DNA from 2 places in the Parafrigoribacterium humi genome. Region 2 is predicted to be linked to the other one. Evidence: predicted binding sites of a transcription regulator. Region 2 holds the regulator's gene; the other holds the start of a gene.

Region 1 (10,721 bases), on a different contig from region 2:
GCAGCCGCCCCGCGCAGCACGATGTCGTCGCCGAGCCTCGTCAGGCGCAGAGTGACCTCGCCCGCCATCGTTCTCGCGCGCAGCGTCGAGGCCACAGCCTCCGCGAGCACGCCGTCGAAATACGCGCTAGGCCCGCTGAGCACGATCTCGGTGAGGCCCAGCGCCCCGACGACCGGCGCCAGCGCGATCCCCAAACGCTCGCCCGCCTCGCGCAGCACTGCGTCACGACCCGAGCAGGTCGTGGCCAGCGCGAGCCTCGCCTCGAGCCTCGGGATGGCCAGCCAGGTCTCGAGGCAGCCGCGCTTTCCGCAGGAACACGGCTCGCCATCCGGATCGACGACGACGTGGCCGATCTCCCCGGCCGTGAAGCGGCTGCCGAAGAGTTGCACTCCGCCGAGAAGCAGTCCGGCGCCGACGCCGTGCCCGACCTTGACGAGCATCGTGTCGCCCTCGGCGTCGCCGAAGCTGTGCTCGGCGAGCACCGCGACGTTCGCATCGTTCACCACGACGACCGGCAGCGAGAACTGTGCGGCGATGCCGGCCTGCAGGGGCTCGTCGACCCAGCCGAGGTTGGGAGCGCTGAGCACCGTTCCGGTGTCATCGACGACCCCCGGTGAGCCGATGCCGATGCCGAGAACGGGTGCGGTCGCCTCGCTGCGCAGCCGCTCGATGAGCTGGACCACCTGTGCCGACGCGACGTCGCCTGTGCTGCCCGCGAGTGGCACCTCGGCGCGGCGCAGGACGGCGCCGCCGAGGTCGAGCACCGCGCCGCGGAAGACGGCGTAGTCACCGAGGTCGACCCCGATGATCTGGAACGCCGCGCGGTCGATGTCGAGCAGGATGGCCGGCTTGCCCCGGTGTGCTCCCTCGCTCGGTGCGACCTCGCGTCGTCCGAGCTCGACGACGAGCCCGTCCTCCATGAGTTCTGCAACCAGGTCGGAGACGGTCACGCGGGTCAGACCGGTACTGCGCGAGACATCCGCCCTGCTCTGCTGGCCGGAACCGTAGAGGGTCTGCAGCACGAGCGCGCGGTTGTGCACACGCGCGTGTTCCGGCAGCACCTTGGCGGAGGGTCGCAGTGGCCTGCTCCCGCTCGAGCGACGCGCCCGCTCGTCCTGCGTGGTCATGTTGCCTGCCTCCCGCCCTGCCCGCCAGCCAGGGCGGCACCGATCGCCGCGACCGACGAGCCAGGCGGCACGAGGTCGACCCGCGACGAGAACTCGAGCGAGGCGATGAACGGGGACGAGCGCCCCCAGGAGTCGAGCACCGCGCGAATCCGGTCGATGAGCGGGGCACCGAGCGAACTGATGCCACCGCCGATGACGACCCGGTCGACGTCGATGCTGAGAATGAGGATGCGAACGGCCAGCGCGGTGTTTTCCACGAGCCGGTCACGCACCTCGATGGCCAGCGGCACGCGCCTCTCCGCCGCCTCGAACAGTTCGACCACGGGGTACGGATGCTCGCTCGGCCACTGCCTCGCGACCGCGGACCCGGAGGCCAGCGTCTCGAGACAGCCGTGCTGGCCGCAGCCGCACACCGCACCGTTCGGGTCGACCGGAATGTGTCCGACCTCGCCGGCGGTGCCGCGGGAGCCTCGCCACAGTGCGCCATCCAGCACGATCCCCGCCGCCATCCCGGTGCCGAGGTTCAGGTAGGCGATCGAACGAGGCGCGTCTGGCGCGGTTGCGAACAGGTTCCACACCCCCAGCGCCGCCGCATTCACGTCGTTCTCGAGGCGCACGGGAAGGTCGAACCTCGCGGCCAGCCGCGGGCCGAGATCGAGGCCCGTGAGCCCCAGGTTCACCGCGTGCCTGACGATGCCGGCCTCCGCATCCACCGACCCCGGGACGCCGACGCCGATCGAGCGGAACGCCCCCGGCTCGACCCCTGCAAGGTCGGCCAGCCCGGAGACCGCGGCGATCGCAGTCTGCAGCACGGCATCCGCCCCGAAACCGGTGGGTAGACGCAGTTCGTGCGCGATGGCTCCGGCGACATCGACCGCGACGGCGTGCACCTTGGTTCCGCCGATGTCGAGCCCGACCAGCAACGGTTCAGATAGCGGCGGCGCGCCCACAAGCGAGGCCTCGCTCATCGCTTCCGCGCTTTCCAACCACGAGAGCAGCGCACTCCCAACATGCCGGGAGCCGCCAAACGTGGCGACATCGGCGTAGGCCCGGTCGTCGCTCGGCCAGCCCATGTCGACAATGAGGGCATTCGGATATTCGTGGCGCGCTCGGTCGATCGCCTCGCGCACCCAGGGGAGCCGGTGGTTGTCTTTGCCGATCACCACCGGTTGCGCACCAATCGGCACGCGTATCGCTTCGCCCTCGTACACTCTCAGTGTGTTTGCACCCGCCGCCTCGACCCCCCAGGGCGAGGCGCCGATCGCGATGTTTGCCTCCGTGACCATCGACACGAGAACACGATCGCTGTGGACCGCGATACCGGGCTGGATATCGAACACCGCGACCGTGCGATCGAGCGGGAACGCGGGTTCGTCTCCCGCCGCCTCGGACCCGGCCACAAGCTCCCGCGCGAGCGCCCCGGTGCGCGAGGCCGCGTCGGCGAGCCGCGAAGCCTCGAGACGACCATCGGCGACGGCGCGCTCGATCTCCCGCTCGATCTCGCCGAGCTGCTCGTCGGTCGTGTCTGTGCCGATGCAGAGCAGGTCGCAGCCCGCGGCGAGCGCGCGCACGGCGGCTCCGGCGATGCCGATCTCCTCGCTCGCGCCGGTCATGTCGAGGGCGTCCGAGACGATCACGCCCTCGTAGCCGAGTTCCTCGCGCAGCAGCTCCTGCAGGATCGCCCGGGAGAAGGTGGCCGGGCCGCTCGCGTCGATGCGGGGCAGCAGGATGTGGGACGTCATGATCGCGCGCGACGCGACCACCGCAGCGAACGGCAGCAGCTCCCGGGCGCGAAGCTCCTCTAGCGGCAGGTCGACCACGGGGAGCGAGAGGTGCGAATCCGTTGCCGTGTCGCCGTGACCGGGAAAGTGCTTCGCGCACGCCGCGACCCCGGTGGACTGCAGCCCGCGCACCCAGGCCTCTCCGTGCCTGGCGACGAGCGCGGGGTCTGCGCCGAAACTGCGCACCCCGATCACCGGATTGTCCGGGTTGGAATTGATGTCGACATCCGGCGCAAAGTCCAGGTTGACGCCGGCGCTGCGCAGCTCGAGCCCGATCGAGCGCGCGACAGACTCCGTGTATTCGGAATCGTCGATGCGGCCCAGGATGGCGTTGCCCGGGTAGGGCGACCCGGTCTCGTGGTAGAGCCGGGTGACGTCTCCGCCCTCCTCGTCGATCGCGATGAGCGCGTGCGGGTTGGCCGCGCGGATCTCGTCCGTGAGGCGGCGCAGCTGATCGCGGGAGGCGATGTTCGCGCCGAAGAGGCAGACGCCGGCGAGACCGTCACGCAGGCGCGCGGCGAGCCAGCGCGGCAGGGCCGTGCCGACGAAGCCGGGCAGCAGGGTCGCGGATGCCGTCACGACATCCGCCAGACACTGTTCTCAGACACCCGCATGCCATTTAGTAAACCTTACAAACAAAACATTCGCAACGCCTGGCACGCTTATCCGGCTCTCCCCTCCGCCGAGCGCTCAGAGGGCTCGAAGGCGCTCGACGAACTGCTCCGTCGTAGGAGCCCCGGCAATGCCGGCAGGCGTGAAGTAGATGCGACAGCACAGCTCGCTCGTGCGTTCTCCCGTGGGGAACAGGTCGACGCCGTCCACCGCCACCGTGGGCGACCCTGCGAACATGGTGCCATCGGCATCGTCCGACGATTCGAGCAGGCGATATCGCACGGCAACATCGTCGTACCCGGTTTCGTCCAGCGCTGACCGCATCCGTCGGCCCGCCTCCTGCCAATTGGGGCATTCGTCGATGTGCAGGATCTCCACGTTCATACGACCCATTCTGCGCTCACTCCACAGTGTCGCGCAGGCGTCGCGACCCGGGGTCACGGCGCGGATGCCAGGCCGCCAGCGAGGCGATTTCGCTCTCTGCGAATAACTGGCACTCTTCAACCGAGAGTGCTAATATTTTCGTACTTGAGCGTATACGACTCAAGTTTAGAAAGAAACCGGTTGCGCTTGTCCACAAGGCACGCGCTGCGAAGGAGTAGATGAAAATGGCAATGTTGTTCGACCCATTCCGTGAACTGGACCGCGTCGCTGCAAACCTCCTCGACTCGCGTCAGGGCCCACGCCTGATGCCGATCGACCTGTATCGCGATGGCGATCACTACATCCTGAGTGCCGACCTCCCCGGCATCGACCCCGGCTCGGTCGATGTGGATGTCGACGGCCAGTTGCTCACCATTCGCGCCGAGCGCACGGCTCACAGCGATGACGGTGTGAAGTGGCTCGCACATGAACGCCCCAGCGGCAGCTTCCTTCGCCAGCTCAATCTCGGCGACGGGATCGACACCGAGAACATCAGTGCGAACTACGACAACGGCGTGCTGAGCGTCATGATTCCGATGAGCGCCAAGGCCAAGCCGCGCAAGGTCGCGATCACCGCGAACGGCACCGCGGAGAAGCCGGTGGAGGTCACCGCATAATCGCGTCGAGCAGTCCTCGGTCACGGGTCGCAGTCTGGGCACATCCCCAACTGCGGCCCGTGACCTCTTTAGCGTCGCTGAACCCGACTTCCCTTGGCAGACCTCGAATGGCCACGGGCTTTCCTGAGCGGGGTGAGCTGACCAGACGAGCAAAACCAGCCCGGCGTCAGCAGATGACTCTGCCGAGCTGATGTCGAAGAGAACCTTCGAGAACGGGCTGGCGAAAGTGATGCCCGGCCCGCTCGAGCTTCGCGGGAACCACACGCGGGTCGGCTTCGGCGAGCTCGGCTGAACCCTCATAGCCCAGCAGAATTCGCGGTGCGAAGGCCGGTACTGGAAGCAGCGCCGGCCTGCGCAGCACCCCCGCCAGCGTGCGTGCGTACTGCGCGTTGCGCACTGCCACGGGCGCCACGGCGTTGATCGGCCCCGACATCTCGGGGTCAACCACCACACGGTGATACACGTCGACGAGATCGTCCAGGTCGATCCACGAGACCCATTGACGCCCGTCAGAGATGGGGCCACCGAGGCCCGCGGCGAACAAGGGACGGTACAAGCGAAGGGTTCCACCTCGAGCCGCCTGCACGATCCCGGTGCGGATCGAAATCACGCGAATGCCGGCCTCAGCTGCCGGCCCGGCCGCGGCCTCCCACTCAGCCACGACATCCGCCAGAAATCCCTGGCCTCGACTACTTTCTTCGGTCAGCTCTTCGTCGCCACGGTCGACGCCGTAATAGCCGACGGCCGAGGCAACAACCAGAACCTTGGGTCCCCCGGATGCGCTCGCCGCGATTTCAGCCAGTCTCCGGGTCGGGATGATCCGGCTGCCCCGAATCGCCTTCTTGTGGTTCTCGGTGAACCGGCCGGCGATCGACTCGCCTGCCAAATGGATGAGCGCGTCGACGCCATCGAGGAGCCCGGGGTCTGGATGCATCGGATCCCAGTGCCGCTCATCCGCACCGCGCGCACGCCCGCGCACGAGCCGCACGACGCGATGCCCTCCCGTCGAGAGGAACGCCGAAAGAGCGGAGCCGACCAGTCCAGACGATCCGGTCATCGCAATCGTGAGCGATGGGGCACCCATACCCGCGGCCCACCGGTGTGCAGCGAGATCATCGGCCAATTGCCGGTGTCGATAGACGAACATGGGCCGAAGCGCCCTCGACCCCACCGGCGTCTCGACTCGATCGGTCACCCTGGTTGTCGTCGCCGATTCCACCGCGAACTCGTGACTGTGCCGCCAGTTCACGAGGGCGCGGACTGGAAGCGAAGCCAGGCCGTCCACGCCAATGGTGTCAATGAAGCGTCGGGGCGGGTCATAGCCATCGGGGTCGTGCCGCGACACCCAGGTGAGGCCGCCCGGTAATCCCAGCACTGCCTCTCCGTCCTTGAGCGATGCGCTTTCTACCAGCACTCGCGCCGGTTGCCATGGCGGTGCAAGCCTCGAAAATGCCCCAGGCCTCTCATGCCAGGCGAAGACCTCATCAATCGGAGATTGAACGATGCTCATGTACGTGATCGTCACTGCGGGCACTTCCCTTCACTCGCGCGGTGGCCGAACGGAACTCCCGTTGACGGTCGCTAGTGTGGTGCTGGTGAGACTCTGGTCCGTGAACCCCCAGTACTTCGACCGGCAAGCCCTGACGGCATGCTGGCGGGAGGCGCTTCTGGCACAAGCGGTACTCGCGGGTGCGACCAAGGGCTACCGACAGCATCCGCAGCTGGAGAGATTTCGGGATCACGCTACGCCCGAGGCCGCGGTCGCTCGCTTTCTCAGCGGCATCGCCGACGAGGCGGATGCCCGTGGCTATCACTTCGACCGCACGCGAATCCACGACCGCCCCAAGCCGGTCGCTCCAATCCCGGTGACGAGGGGTCAACTCGCCTACGAGTGGACGCACCTCACGCGCAAACTGGCCAGTCGCAGCCCGGCGGTTGCTGAGCGCTGGATCGATCTGCGAGAACCTCGACCACATCCGCTGTTTGTCGTCGAAGACGGACCGATCGCGACGTGGGAGAGGCCGAGCGGCTGAGCGTCTCACGGCCTGACTCTTAATCTGCGTTCTGCGGGCGCACTGCCGCCTCGCCCTGTAGCTCCTGGGCCTCGTCACTCGTATTGCTGAGGTCATTGAGAAAGCGAATGACCACTTCGCGATCTTCGGGAGATAGCTTCGCTGCCACGTCGAAGCGGCGCGCATGGGTTCGCCCCACGGTGTCCCTCACCTGTTCGTGAGTCTGCTGGGTGATCGTGATCATCAGCGCGCGTCGATCGCTCGGGTGAGCTGAGCGCTCAATGTGTCCGGCGGCGGCGAGCCTGTCAAGCAGTTTCGTGGTGGAGGCGCTTGAAATACTGAGGTGCTCTGCGAGGCCACCCGGAGTAGCAATGAGTCCCTCGTTCTTGCAGACCACGAGAAAGCGCAGCGCTTTCATGTCGTTCTCGTTCAACTTCATGTGGTTTCGCGAGCTGAGGCTCATCTTCTGTTCTGCCTCGCGCCAGCGCCGAATGGATTGCAGCACCCGCACGATCTGCGAGATCTCGGCGTCGTCCATCGCGGAATAGTCGACAAGCTCCTGTTTCGGATCAACCGCTCGTGGGTCGAGAATGGCCCCTTCGACTCGACTGGAGATGCTGGCTGGTTCGACCATCCTGTTATCGTATCCTGAAAGATAATGCTTGATAAGCTATTTATTAGCTATGCTAGATAAAAATTCAAGGGAGTTGAGATGGCAACCGCGAGCGACAATGAAGATGTTGTACTTCTCGACGAGCAAGGCAAGGCGATCGGGCTGGCGAGCAAGGCGAGTGTGCACGGTCCTGATACCCCATTGCACCTCGCGTTCTCCTGCTATGTACTCAACGAGCAGGGTCACGTTCTCATCACCCGACGCGCACTGAGCAAGGCAAGCTGGCCAGGCGTGTGGACCAACTCATTCTGCGGGCATCCTGCTCCCGCAGAGCAACTACTCACCGCGGTACACCGACGAGCAGCCTACGAGGTCGGGCTCGAACTGACCCAGCTTGAGCTAGCACTTCCCGTCTTTCGCTATCGAGCCGTGGATGCCGCCGGCATTGTCGAAAACGAAGTATGCCCGGTCTACATCGCGTCTACCTCGCAGGAGCCGACGCTGCATCCCGTCGAAGTCATGGATCATGCCTGGGTCGATCCCCTCGACCTCGGACGTTCGATTCGGCTTACCCCCGCGGTCTTCAGCCCCTGGCTGGCGCTTCAGGCACAGCTACTGCCGCTTCTTGGCGGATCGCGACAGCATGACTCGACTCAATTGGCCCACGCGGGAGAGCGAGCGTGAGATGACACTGACGACACCGCTCTTCAGTAATACCGTTCGAGTAGACGACATCACCGAACGATTGAGCGCATTCTTTCACCAGAAAGAAGGCGAAGCGGTGCAATACGGCCGACAGTACGCAGAGCTCTGGTCTGCCATCCGTCGATCGAGCGACGGGGGAAAACGTTTTCGACCCGCACTGGTCGTCGGCGCCTATCACGCGTTCGGAGGAAGCAACGACGACGACGCCGTCACCGTGGCGATGGCGTTTGAGCTTCTGCACGCGGCATTCCTTCTGCACGACGATGTCATCGACGGAGACGTCGTGCGCCGCGGTCAGCCCAACGTTGTCGGCTCCTTCGCATCACAGGCTTTCGAGCGGGGGGCAAGCGCATCCAACGCCGAACGCTGGGGACAGGCATCCGCAATTCTCGCCGGAGACCTTCTCATTCACGCGTCCCAGTCGCTCGTCGCTAGACTCGACATTCCCCACGAGGCACGCGGTGCACTACTCGACCTCTTGGAGGAGTGCATGTTCGTGACGGCCGCCGGAGAGCTGGCAGACGTGGCCTACAGCAGCGGCATCGAAAGGCCTGTGCTGTCGCAGGTCATCTCAATGGCACAGTGGAAAACGGCGCACTACTCGTTCCAGGCACCGCTGCAGGCCGGCGCGATGCTCGCCGGCGCCACTGCCGCAACACTCGCCGCACTCGGCGAGTACGGTCGCAACGTGGGCATCGCGTTCCAATTACGTGACGACGTGCTCGGGGTTTTCGGCGACCAAGAACTGACGGGAAAGAGCACTACGAGCGACATTCGGGAGGGGAAGGTGACACCCCTGATGTGTTACGCCCTCCAGCGCAGTGAATCGAGCGAACTCAGCGAGATTCTCGAGCGCGGCGATGCCGACGAGAGTGATGCTGCGCGCGTGAAGGAGATACTCGAGGCCGTGGGGGCGCGATCGTTTATCGAGCAATTGATCGCGGAACACAACAACGCTGCACTGGCGGCCATCGCCGCGGCGGCTATTCCCCCCGCGCTGCGCGAGCAGCTCAGAGAAGTGGCATCGAAAGCGGGTGAGCGGTCCTGGTGACACGACGCTCGGACGCCGACTCCGACCTCAAGCTGTATACGCGTGCGGCACACAAGAGCTCGGCTACCATCATCCACGAATATTCGAGCTCCTTCGGGATGGCGTCGAACCTGCTCGGCAAATCGGTCCGCCCAAATATCGAGAACATCTACGGTCTCGTGCGCATTGCCGACGAGATCGTCGATGGCGCCGCCGCTCAGGCGGGCCTCAGCGTGCCAGCCCAACTGGCGCTGCTCGATGCGCTCGAACGCGAAACGCAGGATGCCGTGCTGGGTGGCTACAGCACGAATGTCGTCGTGCACTCCTTCGCGGAGACCGCCCGGTCTGTCGGGATCAACGCCTCGCTCACCGCACCCTTCTTTGCCTCGATGCGGCGTGACCTGGATCCATCGCCGTTCACTGCGGAAGAGGTCGACGACTACATCTATGGGTCGGCAGAAGTCATCGGGCTGATGTGCCTTCGAGTATTTCTACACGGCACCGAATGCTCGCCAGACACACGAATGCAACTGGAGCATGGTGCCCGCAGACTCGGAGCCGCCTTCCAGAAGATCAATTTTCTGAGGGATCTGAGCGTCGACTGGACCGATCTTCACCGAAACTACTTTCCCGAGATCGATCCGGAAAAACTCACCGAGTCGCAGAAGCTGGCGCTCCTGAAGGACATCGACGATGACCTCGACCAAGCGGCCGCGGTCATCCCGCAGCTTCCGGCCAACTGCCGCGTCGCCATTGACGCCGCACACGGTCTGTTCCAGGAACTCAGTACTCGAGTCCGCAGCGCGCCCGCCGCGACGCTGCTTCACACAAGAATCAGCGTGCCCGCGCAGGTCAAGCTCCGAATCCTGCTGCGAGCCAAACTGCGAAATCGCGGTAGGGGCAACTCATGAACGGCAGCAGACAACGGGGAACAGCCGTGATTATCGGCGGAGGAATTGCGGGTCTTGCAACCGCAGCGCTGGTCGCCAAAGAGGGCTACAACACCACCATTCTCGAAGCTCGCAGCGAACTCGGCGGTCGAGCAGGCAGCTGGGAGCGCGACGGGTTCCGCTTCGATACCGGCCCGTCGTGGTACCTCATGCCCGAGGTGTTCGACCACTTCTACCGGCTGATGGGAACATCTGCTGCGGAACAGCTCAGCCTCGGCCGCCTGGATCCCGGCTACCGGGTGTTCTTCGAAAAGCACGCGGACCCGGTGGACATCGTCGCCGACCGCCACGAGAATGCGCGCACCTTCGAACGGATCGAACCGGGTGCTGGCGCCGCGATGGAGCGCTACCTGGCCTCAGCGCGCGAGACCTATCGCATTGCGACAGAGCGCTTTCTCTATTCGACTTTCGCCTCCTTCCGGCCGCTGCTCGTGGGCGAAGTGCTGGGGCGGACGGGCAGACTCATGCGCCTGCTCCTTCAGCCGCTCGATCGTTACGTCGCGCGATTCGTGACAGACCTGCGCCTGCGCCAGATTCTCGGCTACCCTGCCGTGTTCCTCGGCTCAGCGCCATCAATGACGCCAAGCATGTACCACCTGATGAGCCATCTCGATCTCGAAGACGGTGTCTACTATCCGGATGGCGGCTTCGCGGCGGTCATCGACAGCATCGCGCGGCTGGCAGACGCCGCCGGGGTGACCACCCTCACCCGTTCCACCGTGACCCGGATCACGACGACGGCAGGTGCGCATCCGCGGGTCACCGGGGTGGACTACCTCGATCCGGCGGGCAGCCCGCGGCACCTCGACGCGGACGTCGTCGTCTCCGCGGCAGACCTGCACCACACTGAA
Region 2 (10,721 bases):
GGTACGGAGTCACCGATGAACGCCGACGCGACCGTGAACAGCACGGCGCAGGTCGACAGTTGAACGGTCGTGAGCGTGAGCGTGCCCACGGCGGGGCGGGGACTCGCGGGTGCGCCGCTTCTGCCTTCCGTCAGCCGGTGCATGGCGACGACGTGCACGGCTCGGATGACGGCGGCGCCCAGGATGAGAAGGTCGCCGGGGCCCGGCGCCTCGAACGCTCCAACACCCGCAAGGAGCGCTACGCCTACCACCGCGACGAGCGCCGCGAGGAAGAAGCCGCCCGGCAGGCGCCTGCGCGCGACGACGGACTCGAGAATCGGGGTGAATACCATCGTGAGGCTGATGATGAGCCCCGCGTTCGTGGCCGAGGTGTGTGCGATCCCCGAGGTCTCGCAGACGAACACTGCGGCGAGGAGCACTCCCAGCACGACCCCGACTCCGAGTCCCGCTCGCGTGAGTCTGGGTTGTTCCCCTGGGCCTGAACGCGCTCTCCGTGCCACGACGATGACCGCCATCAGGGCCGTCGCCAGAAGCATCCGCACGGAGAGAAGCGCGATGACCGATGACGGCGTCACGAGCTCCTTCGTCACGAGATAGGTCGACCCCCAGGATGCGGCGACCACAAGCAGGAGAAGGTCGACCCGGAAGCGGCAGAGCGTTGTCATCATGCCCCATGCTCTGGGGCGGCCATCCCTTAGTACAAGGGACCAATATCGTGACACATGCATTAGTTTGGACTAATGGAATTGGGCCAGCTCCGTGCGCTGCGCGAGTTACGGGACCGCGGCAGCATCGCGGCCGTCGCCGCCGCGCTTCACGTGACGCCGTCATCCGTCTCGCAACAGATCACGGCGCTGCAGCGCGATTCGCCAGTTCCGCTGACCAGGAAGGAGGGGCGACGCACCGTCCTCACCGACGCCGGAGCGGCGCTCGCCTCCGCGGCTGTCGGGGTCGAAGTGGCTCTCGCGCGGGCGAGACAGGCGGTGAAGGACTACCAGTCAGAGCCCGCGGGAACGGTCTCCATCGCGGCCTTTCACAGTGCGGGGACCACCTTCTTCGGGCCCCTGCTCGCCGAGTTCAGTGACCCGAAGGAACCGCGACTGCGCCTCAGCGACGAGGACGTTGCCCAGGGCGACTTCCCCGGGTTGACGGCCCGGCACGACCTGGTCCTGGCCCACCGCCTCGCCGGCAGCGCGCCGTGGCCTGACTCTGTCTCGGTCAAGCCGCTCCTGTTCGAACCCCTGGACATCGCGGTGAGCACGCGCCACAGGCTCGCCACCCACCGATCGCTCACCCCCGATGACCTGCGCGGCGAGAGCTGGGTGGTCGTGCACGAGGGCTTTCCACTCGAGGGTGCGCTCGTCTCGATCCTCGGTGCGAGCGAGGTGCGCATTGCCCACCGGATCAACGAGTTCGCCGTAGCCGCCTCAGTCGTCGCCGAGAGCGGATGTCTCGCCCTCATGCCGCGCCACACCGTGCACCAGCATCCCGGAGTCGTGCTGCTGCCGCTCAAGCACTCGCCGCTCGGCAGGCAGATCGACTGCCTCGCCCGCCCGGAGACGCTTGAGCGCCGGAACGTGCGGCTCGTGCTGTCGAGAATCAGGTCGCTCGCGACGCGGCTCCAGCAGCGCTGAGCTGCCTCGCAATCGCCTGGGGCTAATCGCGCGTGGCTACCAGCGCCCGAGCCGCGAATTGAGCACGGCGATCGCGGCGGGTCCCGCCGTCGAGGTGCGCAGCACCGGGCCGCCGAGCCTCCAGGCGGATGCCCCTGCTGCGGCCAGGCGCGACAGTTCTGTATCCGAAATCCCACCCTCCGGCCCCACGACGAGCACGATGTCTCGCCCGTCGGGCTCAAGCGCGCTCAGGGACTGCTCCGCGGCGGGGTCGAGCACGATCATCCGTGCCTCTCCCGCCAGTGAGCACAGCACCGCGGTCGAGGCGAGGTCGCCCACCCCCGGAATCCAGGGTCGAAGCGACTGCTTGGTCGCTTCGCGCACGATCGCGGACCAGCGCTGATGGCCCTTGGCGACCTTGTTGCCCTCCCACTTGACGATCGACCGCGTCGCGGCCCAGGGAATCACGCCGTCGACGCCGAGTTCCGTCGCCTGCTGCACGGCGTACTCGTCCCGATCGCCCTTCGCGAGTGCTTGAGCCAGCCAGATCGCGGGACTCGCGGCCGGAGTCTGCTCCACGGTCTCGACCTCGAGCACGAACTCGCCGGCATCCGCGGACACGATGGTGCCGCTCACGACGAGCCCGGCGCCGTTGCCGACGGAGATCGACTCACCGGTGATCAGGCGACTCACGGTGACAGCGTGCCTCGCCTCGGCACCGCTCACGGAGATCCGCTCGCCCACCGCCGCAGCCAGCAACTCGTCATTCAGATAGAAGTGCGCCACGCCTCAACTCTCCCAGATTCCACTCGCGCCCAAGAGTGCCTCCCCGAGATGTCTGCTTTCGGAAATTCAGGACTTTGGCCACGCGCCGACGCATGCACCCCCGGAGTTACCGCACAGAGTCGCAGTCGGGACGACCAAAGTCCTGAATTTCCGAAGGGGCCACACCCGGGCGGGTGGGCGGAGCAGCTCAGATGTTGAGGAAGCGGTCGCGCAGCTTCTGGAACAGTCCCTGCTGGAAGTGGGTGAGCGTGGGCGCGGACTGCTTGCGGCTGCCGGCGAACTGCTTGATCAGCTCCTGCTCCTTGCCGCTGAGCTTCGTGGGGGTGGTCACCTGCACACCGATCTTGAGATCGCCACGACCGCTTCCGCGAAGACGGGTGATACCGCGGTCCTTGACCGTGATGACCTCCGCGCTCTGGGTACCTGGCTTGATCTCGACCGTGACCTCACCATCGAGCGTCTTGAGCGTCGTCTTGGTGCCGAGGATCGCATCCGTCATCTGCACCTCAAGCGTGGCCAGCAGGTCGTCGCCGTTGCGGCTGAACACGTCGTGGTGGCGCACCTTGATCTCGAGGTACAGGTCACCGTTCGGGCCGCCGGCCGGGCCGACCTCACCCTGCGACGGCATCTGCAGGCGCAGCCCGGTGTCGACGCCCGCGGGGATGTCGACGGGGATCGTGCGGCGCGCGCGCACGCGCCCCTGTCCCTGGCAGGTGGGACACGGATTCGGGATGACCGTGCCGTAGCCGCGGCAGGTGCCGCACGGGCTCGAGGTCATGACATTGCCGAGCAGGCTGCGGACGGTGCGCTGGATCTGCCCTGTTCCCTGGCAGATGTCACAGGTGACCGGCTGGGTGCCGGGAGCACAGCACGAGCCGCCGCAGGTCTCACACAGCACGGCCGTGTCCACCTCGACGTCGCGCCGGGTTCCGAAGACGACGTCGTCGAGATCCACCTCGACCCGGATGAGCGCGTCCTGGCCCCGTTCACGGCGAGACCGCGGCCCGGAGCGCCGCCCACCGCCACCGCCGAAGAAGGTCTCGAAGATGTCACCGAAGCCGCCGAAGTTCGCCCCGCCGCCGAAGCCGGCCTGCGGCCCGAGGTCATACTGCTGGCGCTGGTTCGGGTCGGAGAGCACGTCGTAGGCGTGCGTCACGAGCTTGAACTTCTCGGATGCCTCCGCACCCGGGTTCACATCGGGGTGAAGTTCTCTCGCAAGACGGCGATATGCCTTCTTGATCTGATCGGGAGTCGCATCCCGGTCGACGCCAAGAACCTCATAGTGGTCTGCCAATGTCGTTCCTCAATATGTTGTGTGCAGCAGGCACGGGTCCAGCGCGATATGGTCCACCTGGTGCGGCTAGTCGCCCAGCAGCCGAGAGAGATACCGCGCAACGGCCCTGACCGCCGTGATGTTGCTCGAATAGTCCATGCGGGTCGGCCCGAGCACGGCAAGGCGCGCGAGTCCGTCTCCCGTCGAGGTGTACCCCGTGGTCAGCACGGAGGTCTCCCCCAGTCCGAATGATGCGTTCTCGCTGCCGATGCTCACCGAGAACCCGTTCTGCTCGGGTTCCATCTCGCCGAACAAGCGCAGCAGGGTGACCTGCTCCTCGATGGCCTCCAGCACCGGATAGATGCTGCCGCTGAAATCCTCCTCGGTGCGAACGAGGTTCGCAGTGCCCGCCATGAGGAGCCTCTCCTGGCGCCCGGCGAGCACCTGCTCGCTGAGGGCCGCGGCCACCTGATCCACTACAGCGCGTCTGTTCGCCTCGAACTGTTCACCGAAGCCCGAGAGCTTGTCCGCTGCGGCGTCGAGGCCGAGACCGTCGATCGCGGCATTGAGCTTCTCGCGAAGGGTGTGGAGGAAGCCGTCGTCGAGTTCCTCACTCAGGTCGAGCAGTCGCTGCTCGACGCGCCCCGAGTCGGTGATCAGCACCGTCATCATGCGTCTCGGCGCCAGCGGCACCAGTTCGATGTGCCGGATGCGCGAGCGCGTGAGCGAGGGATACTGCACGAGTGCGACGTGGTGGGTGAGCTGCGCGAGGAGACGCACCGTGCGTCCGAGCACCTCGTCGAGATCGGCGGACTGGCCGAGGAACGTCTCGATCGCCTGGCGCTGGGCCGCAGACAACGGGCGCAGGTCCGCGAGCTGGTTGACGAAGACGCGGTAGCCCTTGTCTGTCGGGATACGGCCGGAGGAGGTGTGCGGCGCCGCGATGAGTTCTTCTTCTTCGAGCAGTGCCATGTCGTTGCGGATGGTCGCGGCCGAGACCCCGAAGGAGTGGCGGTCGACGATCGACTTCGACCCCACCGGCTCGCGGGATGCGACGTAGTCCTGCACGATGACCCTGAGGACCTCGAGGCTGCGTTCTGAAACCATCTCGCACCCTCTCTTCCCGCGCATCCGATTACTGGCACTCAGCTGCTTTGACTGCTAATTGTATCGCGAGCACGCCCTCTCGGACATCGTGTGGCGGTCATTGCGTGCCGTGTGGCTGGGCACTACCTTAGGCATGTGCTCGACCGTGACCCTTTCGGGGCGGGAGAGCGCGCACAGTCTCTCCTGACTCCAGGAAGGACCCGTTGACACTGAAAGGCTACGCACATGACTGACCAAACCCCGCAGCCAGCGGCACCTCAGCCTGCGGCACCGCTCACCGCGGCCGACGACAAGCTCTGGGCATCCCTCGCCCACTTCGGTGGAATCCTGTGGATCCTCCCTTCGCTCATCATCTTCCTGGTGTTCAAGGATCGTGGAGAGCGCACCAGGGTCGAAGGCAAGGAAGCCCTGAACTGGCAGATCACCTTCCTCATCATCTGGATTGCCTGGCTCATCATCTCCTCGATCCTCCTCATCCCCTTCGTCATCGTCGGCCTCGGCTGGCTGCTGACGCTGATCGGCTTCCTGATCTACATCGCGAACGTCGTGTTCTCGGTGCTCGGCGGAGTGAAGGTGCAGCAGGGCGGTTCCTACCGCTACCCGTTCTCGTTCCGCTTCATCAAGTAACACCGCACCAGCCACGCACGCGGGTTCGGGAGTTCGCTCCCGAACCCGCGCTGTGTTCGAGGCCCGGATTCAGTCGGCGAGCAGTCTCCGCACCACGGCATCGGCCAGGAGTCTTCCGCGCAGGGTGAGGCGGATGACGCCCGCGAGAGCCGCCCCACCGTCGACGAGTCCGTCGGCGATGAGCCCGGCGACCGCGGTGCGTCCGTCCGCTGTCAGGACGTCAACGGGCAATCCCTCGCTGATTCGGCTCCGCAGCAGGACGCTCTCGACTCGCCTCGTCTCCGCATCGAGCACCTCGCGTCCCGCCCCCGGCGAGTGGCCGGCGGCGATACGCTCCGCGTAGGCGGCCGGGTGCTTCACGTTCCACCAGCGCACTCCACCGACGTGGCTGTGCGCGCCCGGCCCGACGCCCCACCAATCGTGTCCCTGCCAATAGGCGAGGTTGTGCCGCGAGACGAACTCCGACCCCCTCGACCAGTTGCTCACCTCGTACCAGGAGAAGCCCGCGTCTGCGAGCACCGCATCCGCGAGCTCGTACATGTCTGCCTGCAGGTCCTCGTCGGGCTGCGGCACCTCGCCTCGGCGGATCTGCCTGGCCAGCTTGGTGCCGTCCTCGACGATGAGCGAGTACGCAGAGAGGTGATCCGGATGCTGCGCGAGCGCCTGGTCGAGCGAGCGCCTCCAGTCGTCGATGGATTCGCCCGGAGTCCCGTAGATGAGGTCGAGACTCACCTGGAGACCGGCGTCCCGCGCCCACTCGACCACGAGCGGAATCCGGTCGGGATCGTGCGTGCGCTCGAGCGTGGCGAGCACGTGCGGCACCGCGGACTGCATGCCGAAAGAGACGCGCGTGAAGCCGGCGGCCGCGAGGGCGTGCAGGTACTTCGCGTCGACGGAGTCGGGGTTCGCCTCCGTCGTCACCTCCGCGCCGGGCGCGAGTCCCCACGCGTCGACGACGGAGCCGAGCATCGCGGCCAGGTCCGTCACCGGGAGCAAAGTCGGAGTGCCGCCACCGAAGAACACCGTCGAGACCGGCCGCGCGGCGACTCCCGCCGTATCGAGGATGCGGTATGCCATACCGACCTCGGCTATCGCCTCCCCCGCGTAGTCTGTGCGCTTCGCGCCGCGCAGTTCCTCCGCCGTGTAGGTGTTGAAGTCGCAGTATCCGCAGCGCACCCGGCAGAACGGCACGTGCAGGTACACGCCGAAGTTGCGATCGAGCGCACCGACCGCCGCGGAGTCGGGCAGCGCACCGTCCAGCGGGGCCGGGTCAGCGATCGGGAGTGCACCGGGCATGATCAGTCGATCGCGCCGGAGAGGGAGCTCAGGTAGCGCCTCGTGTAGAGGAACTGGGCGAATCGCAGCACCGGATACACGCACCACCACAGCCAGTGCGATGGCCTCGAGAACGCGCGCACCTCGAACCACACCGATCCGTCCTCGTCGAGTTCGACCACGAAGGCCTCCTCGCCACGCTCCGGATGCCCCGCAAGTGTCCCATAGGCGAACCCGCGTCGCTTCTTCTCGTTGATCACGTACACCACCCGCGCGGGAGCCTTGATCGAGAACGGCCCAACAGGAATGTGCAGCCAGACGGTGTCTCCGGCGGCGACCATCGGGGTTCCGTCAGATCCGTAGACGATCTCCTCGTCGCCCGCCGCCTGTGAGCGCGGCACCGGAACTCCGTCGGTATCGAGCGAGACGGGAACGTAGGCGTGGCCCGTGACCTCGTCCGGGCTCTCGGTCGTCTCGACCCGCAATCCGCTGCGCCGCTGCACGCCCCACGAGAGCACCGCCTGTGAGGCGAAGCTCCACCTCAGCGGGCCGTGACCGATGCGCACGCGCTTCACGACGGGGCGAAAACCTGCGGGCGGGTAGCGAAGCAGGTCTGAAGCCTGGGTGGCACCGACCGCGGCATAGCTGACCGGCTGCTCCCACAACGCGGAGCCGTGCATCACTTCTTCTCTTTTTTCTCGGTATCGCCGGAGAGCGCGGCGATGAACGCCTCCTGGGGAACCTCGACGCGTCCGACCATCTTCATGCGCTTCTTCCCCTCCTTCTGCTTCTCGAGCAGCTTGCGCTTGCGGGTGATGTCGCCCCCGTAGCACTTGGCGAGCACATCCTTACGCATCGCGCTGATGCTCTCGCGAGCGATGATCCGCGCCCCGATGGCCGCCTGGATCGGCACCTCGAACTGCTGCCTGGGGATGAGCTTCTTCAGTCGCTCGGTCATGAGCACGCCGTAGGCGTACGCGTTGTCTTTGTGCACGATGGCGCTGAAAGCGTCGACCGCCTCACCCTGCAGCAGGATGTCCACCTTCACGAGGTCGGCATCCTGCTCGCCCAGCGGCTCATAGTCGAGCGAGGCGTACCCCTGCGTGCGACTCTTGAGCTGGTCGAAGAAGTCGAAGACGATCTCACCGAGCGGCATCGTGTAGTGCAGCTCGACCCGGTCTTCGCCGAGGTATTCCATGCCCTGGAGGGTGCCGCGCCTGCCCTGACAGAGTTCCATGATGGTGCCGACGAAGTCCTTAGGCGCGAGCACCGATGCCTTGACGATCGGCTCGGACACCGAGGCGATCTTCCCCGCGGGGAACTCGCTCGGGTTCGTCACCGTGACAGACTTCTTGTCATCGGTCGTGACCGTGTAGATCACGCTCGGCGCCGTGGTGATGAGGTCGAGACCGAACTCGCGCTCGAGCCGCTCGGTGACGATCTCGAGATGCAGCAGTCCCAGGAATCCGCAGCGGAATCCGAAGCCGAGGGCGACGGATGTCTCCGGCTCGTACACGAGGGCGGCGTCACTGAGCTTGAGCTTGTCGAGGGCCTCCCGCAGCACCGGATAGTCGGAACCGTCGATCGGATACAGTCCCGAAAACACCATCGGCTTGGGCTCGGAGTACCCCTTGAGCGGCACCTCCGACGGCTTCGCCGAACTCGTCACGGTGTCTCCGACCTTGCTCAGGCGCACGTCCTTGACCCCGGTGATCAGGTATCCGACCTCACCGACGCCGAGGCCCTTCGTTGGAGTCGGCTCGGGCGAACTCACACCGATCTCGAGCAGTTCGTGCGTGCTCTTGGTGCTCATCATCATGACCTTCTCGCGCGGTACGAGCGTGCCGTCGATCATGCGCACGTAGGTGATGACGCCGCGGTACGCGTCGTACACGGAGTCGAAGATCATCGCTCGTGGGGCAGCGTCCTTCTCGCCGTGCGGCGCGGGCACGAGTTCGACGACCTTCTGCAGCAGTTCCTCGACGCCCTCCCCCGTCTTGCCGGAGACCCGCAGCACGTCGGCAGGGTCCCCGCCGATGAGTCCGGCGAGTTCCTTCGCATACTTGTCCGGGTCAGCAGCGGGCAGGTCGATCTTGTTGAGCACCGGGATGATGACGAGGTCGTTGTCGAGGGCAAGGTACAGGTTCGCGAGTGTCTGGGCCTCTATTCCCTGGGCGGCATCCACGAGCAGGATCGCTCCCTCGCACGCGGCGAGGCTCCGCGACACCTCATAGGTGAAATCGACGTGACCGGGGGTGTCGATCATGTTGAGGGCATAGCTCTCGAGCTCGCCGGATGGCCCGGCGGCGGCCCACGGCATCCGCACGGCCTGGCTCTTGATCGTGATGCCGCGCTCGCGCTCGATGTCCATGCGATCGAGGTATTGCGCGCGCATGTCGCGATCGCTCACCACGCCGGTGATCTGCAGCATCCTGTCTGCGAGCGTCGACTTGCCATGGTCGATGTGCGCGATGATGCAGAAGTTGCGGATGAAGGCGGGGTCGGTGGATGCCGGCTCCAGGGTCTTCACTGCTCGTGGCGACACGGTGTCCTCTGCTGATGCTGGTGGGTGAACACACTATTCTCCCATGCGTATGCGGCCCCGAAGGCCGCGGCATCATCCGAGCTCGGCGAGCGGGAACGAGCGGTGCGCGCGAGGCGGCAGCAGAAGGTTCTGCCGGTGGGTCGTCTGCAGGAATCCCGTGAAGCCGAGATTCGCATCCGGCATGTTGTAGCGCTTCTGGTGGTCGACGCTGTCCATCTGCAGCCGCAGCTTCTCGTAGTACTGGGCGGACGGCCCCATACCGACGAAGTGCACGCCGGCCCGCGGCGTCGGGTCGATCCGCCCGGCGGACGAGAAGGCGAAGGGGTTCTCCACCGTGTTGAAGTCCTGGCGGAGGAACATCACCGTGCCGCGCGGCAGCTTCTCTCCGTACGCGGTCGTCGTGTCCTCGCTCAGTCGCGACAGGAACTGCATCTGCTCGTTGTGACCGATGACACCGGTCTCGGCAACGTCGCGATCGCGCTGTTCCTCGAAGGTGACCGTGGCGGGTGACTGGTCGGGCGACAACACCTCTGCGCCCTCCGTGCGGCGCGGGTGGAACACGCGCGAGAGCCGATCCTTCGACCCCAATTCGTACCACTTGGCGAGGTCGATCCCGATGCGCGACAGGTGCATGGCCGTGCCTCCGGCGAAGTAGTCGTCCACCGTGACATCGGTGTATCCGGGAAGGGTCTCAAAGCTCGGCAGGTTGCCCTGGGCCAGGCCGTGCACGTGGCTCGAGCTGAACCCCATGAACAGCATGGCGCCATCCGGAACATGCTCCGCCCCGGGAATCCCGAGTCGCTGCCCGATCACCTTGGGCAACCCGTGGCCCGCGAACCCGTGACGGAGCGAGGTGATGGTGAACAGGTCGCCAACGTAGGCGTTCTCGGCCGGAAGACCGTTGAGTACCTGCTCGCCCGGGCGGAACAGTGCACCGATGACCTGCTCGATGTGGCCGCGGTAGTCGCTCTTGAAATGGAAGACGATGTCGTTGTCTTCCAGCTGCGCGTCCTGCGGGTCCTTCGGGAAACGGATGGAATCGATGATCGCGGGCTCACCCTCGCTGCCCGCGAGCGTCGACTTGGGGAAGTGCTCGTCAACGAGCGCCTTGGGCAGGAAGTTGCGGAAGTAGCTGAGCCCGTACGCCACCTGGGTGAGGATGCCGCCAGGATTAAGCGGGTACACGCGCTCGACCTCGGCGAGTGCCGCGGCAAGGCGTCGCTGCGCCGAGCGGAGAGCCTCGCGATCGCCCGCGGGAAGCGTGAGCGTGGCGGTGACGACCGAGTGCCAGAGCGGCACGACCGCGACGGGAACGCCCAGGTGATCCTCGACCGTCACGCCGGGAAGCTCGTACTGGGTCTTGGGAGGTTCGGCCCAGTTCCGCTTCGAGTAGTCGACCACTCCAGACCAGTCGAAATCTGCGACACCTGGCTGATCCACCGCTGCGGACACGAAACACTCCCTTATTTAGATGAACTTTGCTGTTTCTAATTCT

What was found. Region 2 encodes HrcA, which represses chaperone genes, less so after heat shock. Its sites were predicted from a motif close to TTNGCACTCGNNNNNNNCGAGTGCNAA; they were not measured.
Region 1: ABUA28_RS02520 (Hsp20/alpha crystallin family protein) is a predicted target of HrcA. The motif match lies at 4,011-4,037, and genes of this name have one in related genera.

Annotation. Positions count from the first base shown of each region.
Region 1 covers NZ_JBELOA010000001.1:524,476-535,196, forward strand. The annotation lists gene ABUA28_RS02505 (ROK family protein) at 1-1,127, opposite strand, end outside; gene nagZ (beta-N-acetylhexosaminidase) at 1,124-3,487, opposite strand; gene ABUA28_RS02515 (thioredoxin family protein) at 3,599-3,904, opposite strand; gene ABUA28_RS02520 (Hsp20/alpha crystallin family protein) at 4,129-4,560, shown strand; gene ABUA28_RS02525 (TIGR01777 family oxidoreductase) at 4,727-6,070, opposite strand; gene ABUA28_RS02530 (pyrimidine dimer DNA glycosylase/endonuclease V) at 6,156-6,593, shown strand; gene ABUA28_RS02535 (MarR family winged helix-turn-helix transcriptional regulator) at 6,613-7,206, opposite strand; gene idi (isopentenyl-diphosphate Delta-isomerase) at 7,285-7,869, shown strand; gene ABUA28_RS02545 (polyprenyl synthetase family protein) at 7,871-8,941, shown strand; gene ABUA28_RS02550 (phytoene/squalene synthase family protein) at 8,938-9,831, shown strand; gene crtI (phytoene desaturase family protein) at 9,828-10,721, shown strand, end outside.
Region 2 covers NZ_JBELOA010000002.1:207,021-217,741, reverse strand. The annotation lists gene ABUA28_RS05345 (DMT family transporter) at 1-668, opposite strand, end outside; gene ABUA28_RS05340 (LysR family transcriptional regulator) at 741-1,634, shown strand; gene ABUA28_RS05335 (16S rRNA (uracil(1498)-N(3))-methyltransferase) at 1,671-2,399, opposite strand; gene dnaJ (molecular chaperone DnaJ) at 2,587-3,693, opposite strand; gene hrcA (heat-inducible transcriptional repressor HrcA) at 3,760-4,779, opposite strand; gene ABUA28_RS05320 (DUF4870 domain-containing protein) at 5,005-5,406, shown strand; gene hemW (radical SAM family heme chaperone HemW) at 5,476-6,702, opposite strand; gene ABUA28_RS05310 (DUF1990 family protein) at 6,705-7,361, opposite strand; gene lepA (translation elongation factor 4) at 7,361-9,226, opposite strand; gene ABUA28_RS05300 (DUF7405 family protein) at 9,299-10,678, opposite strand.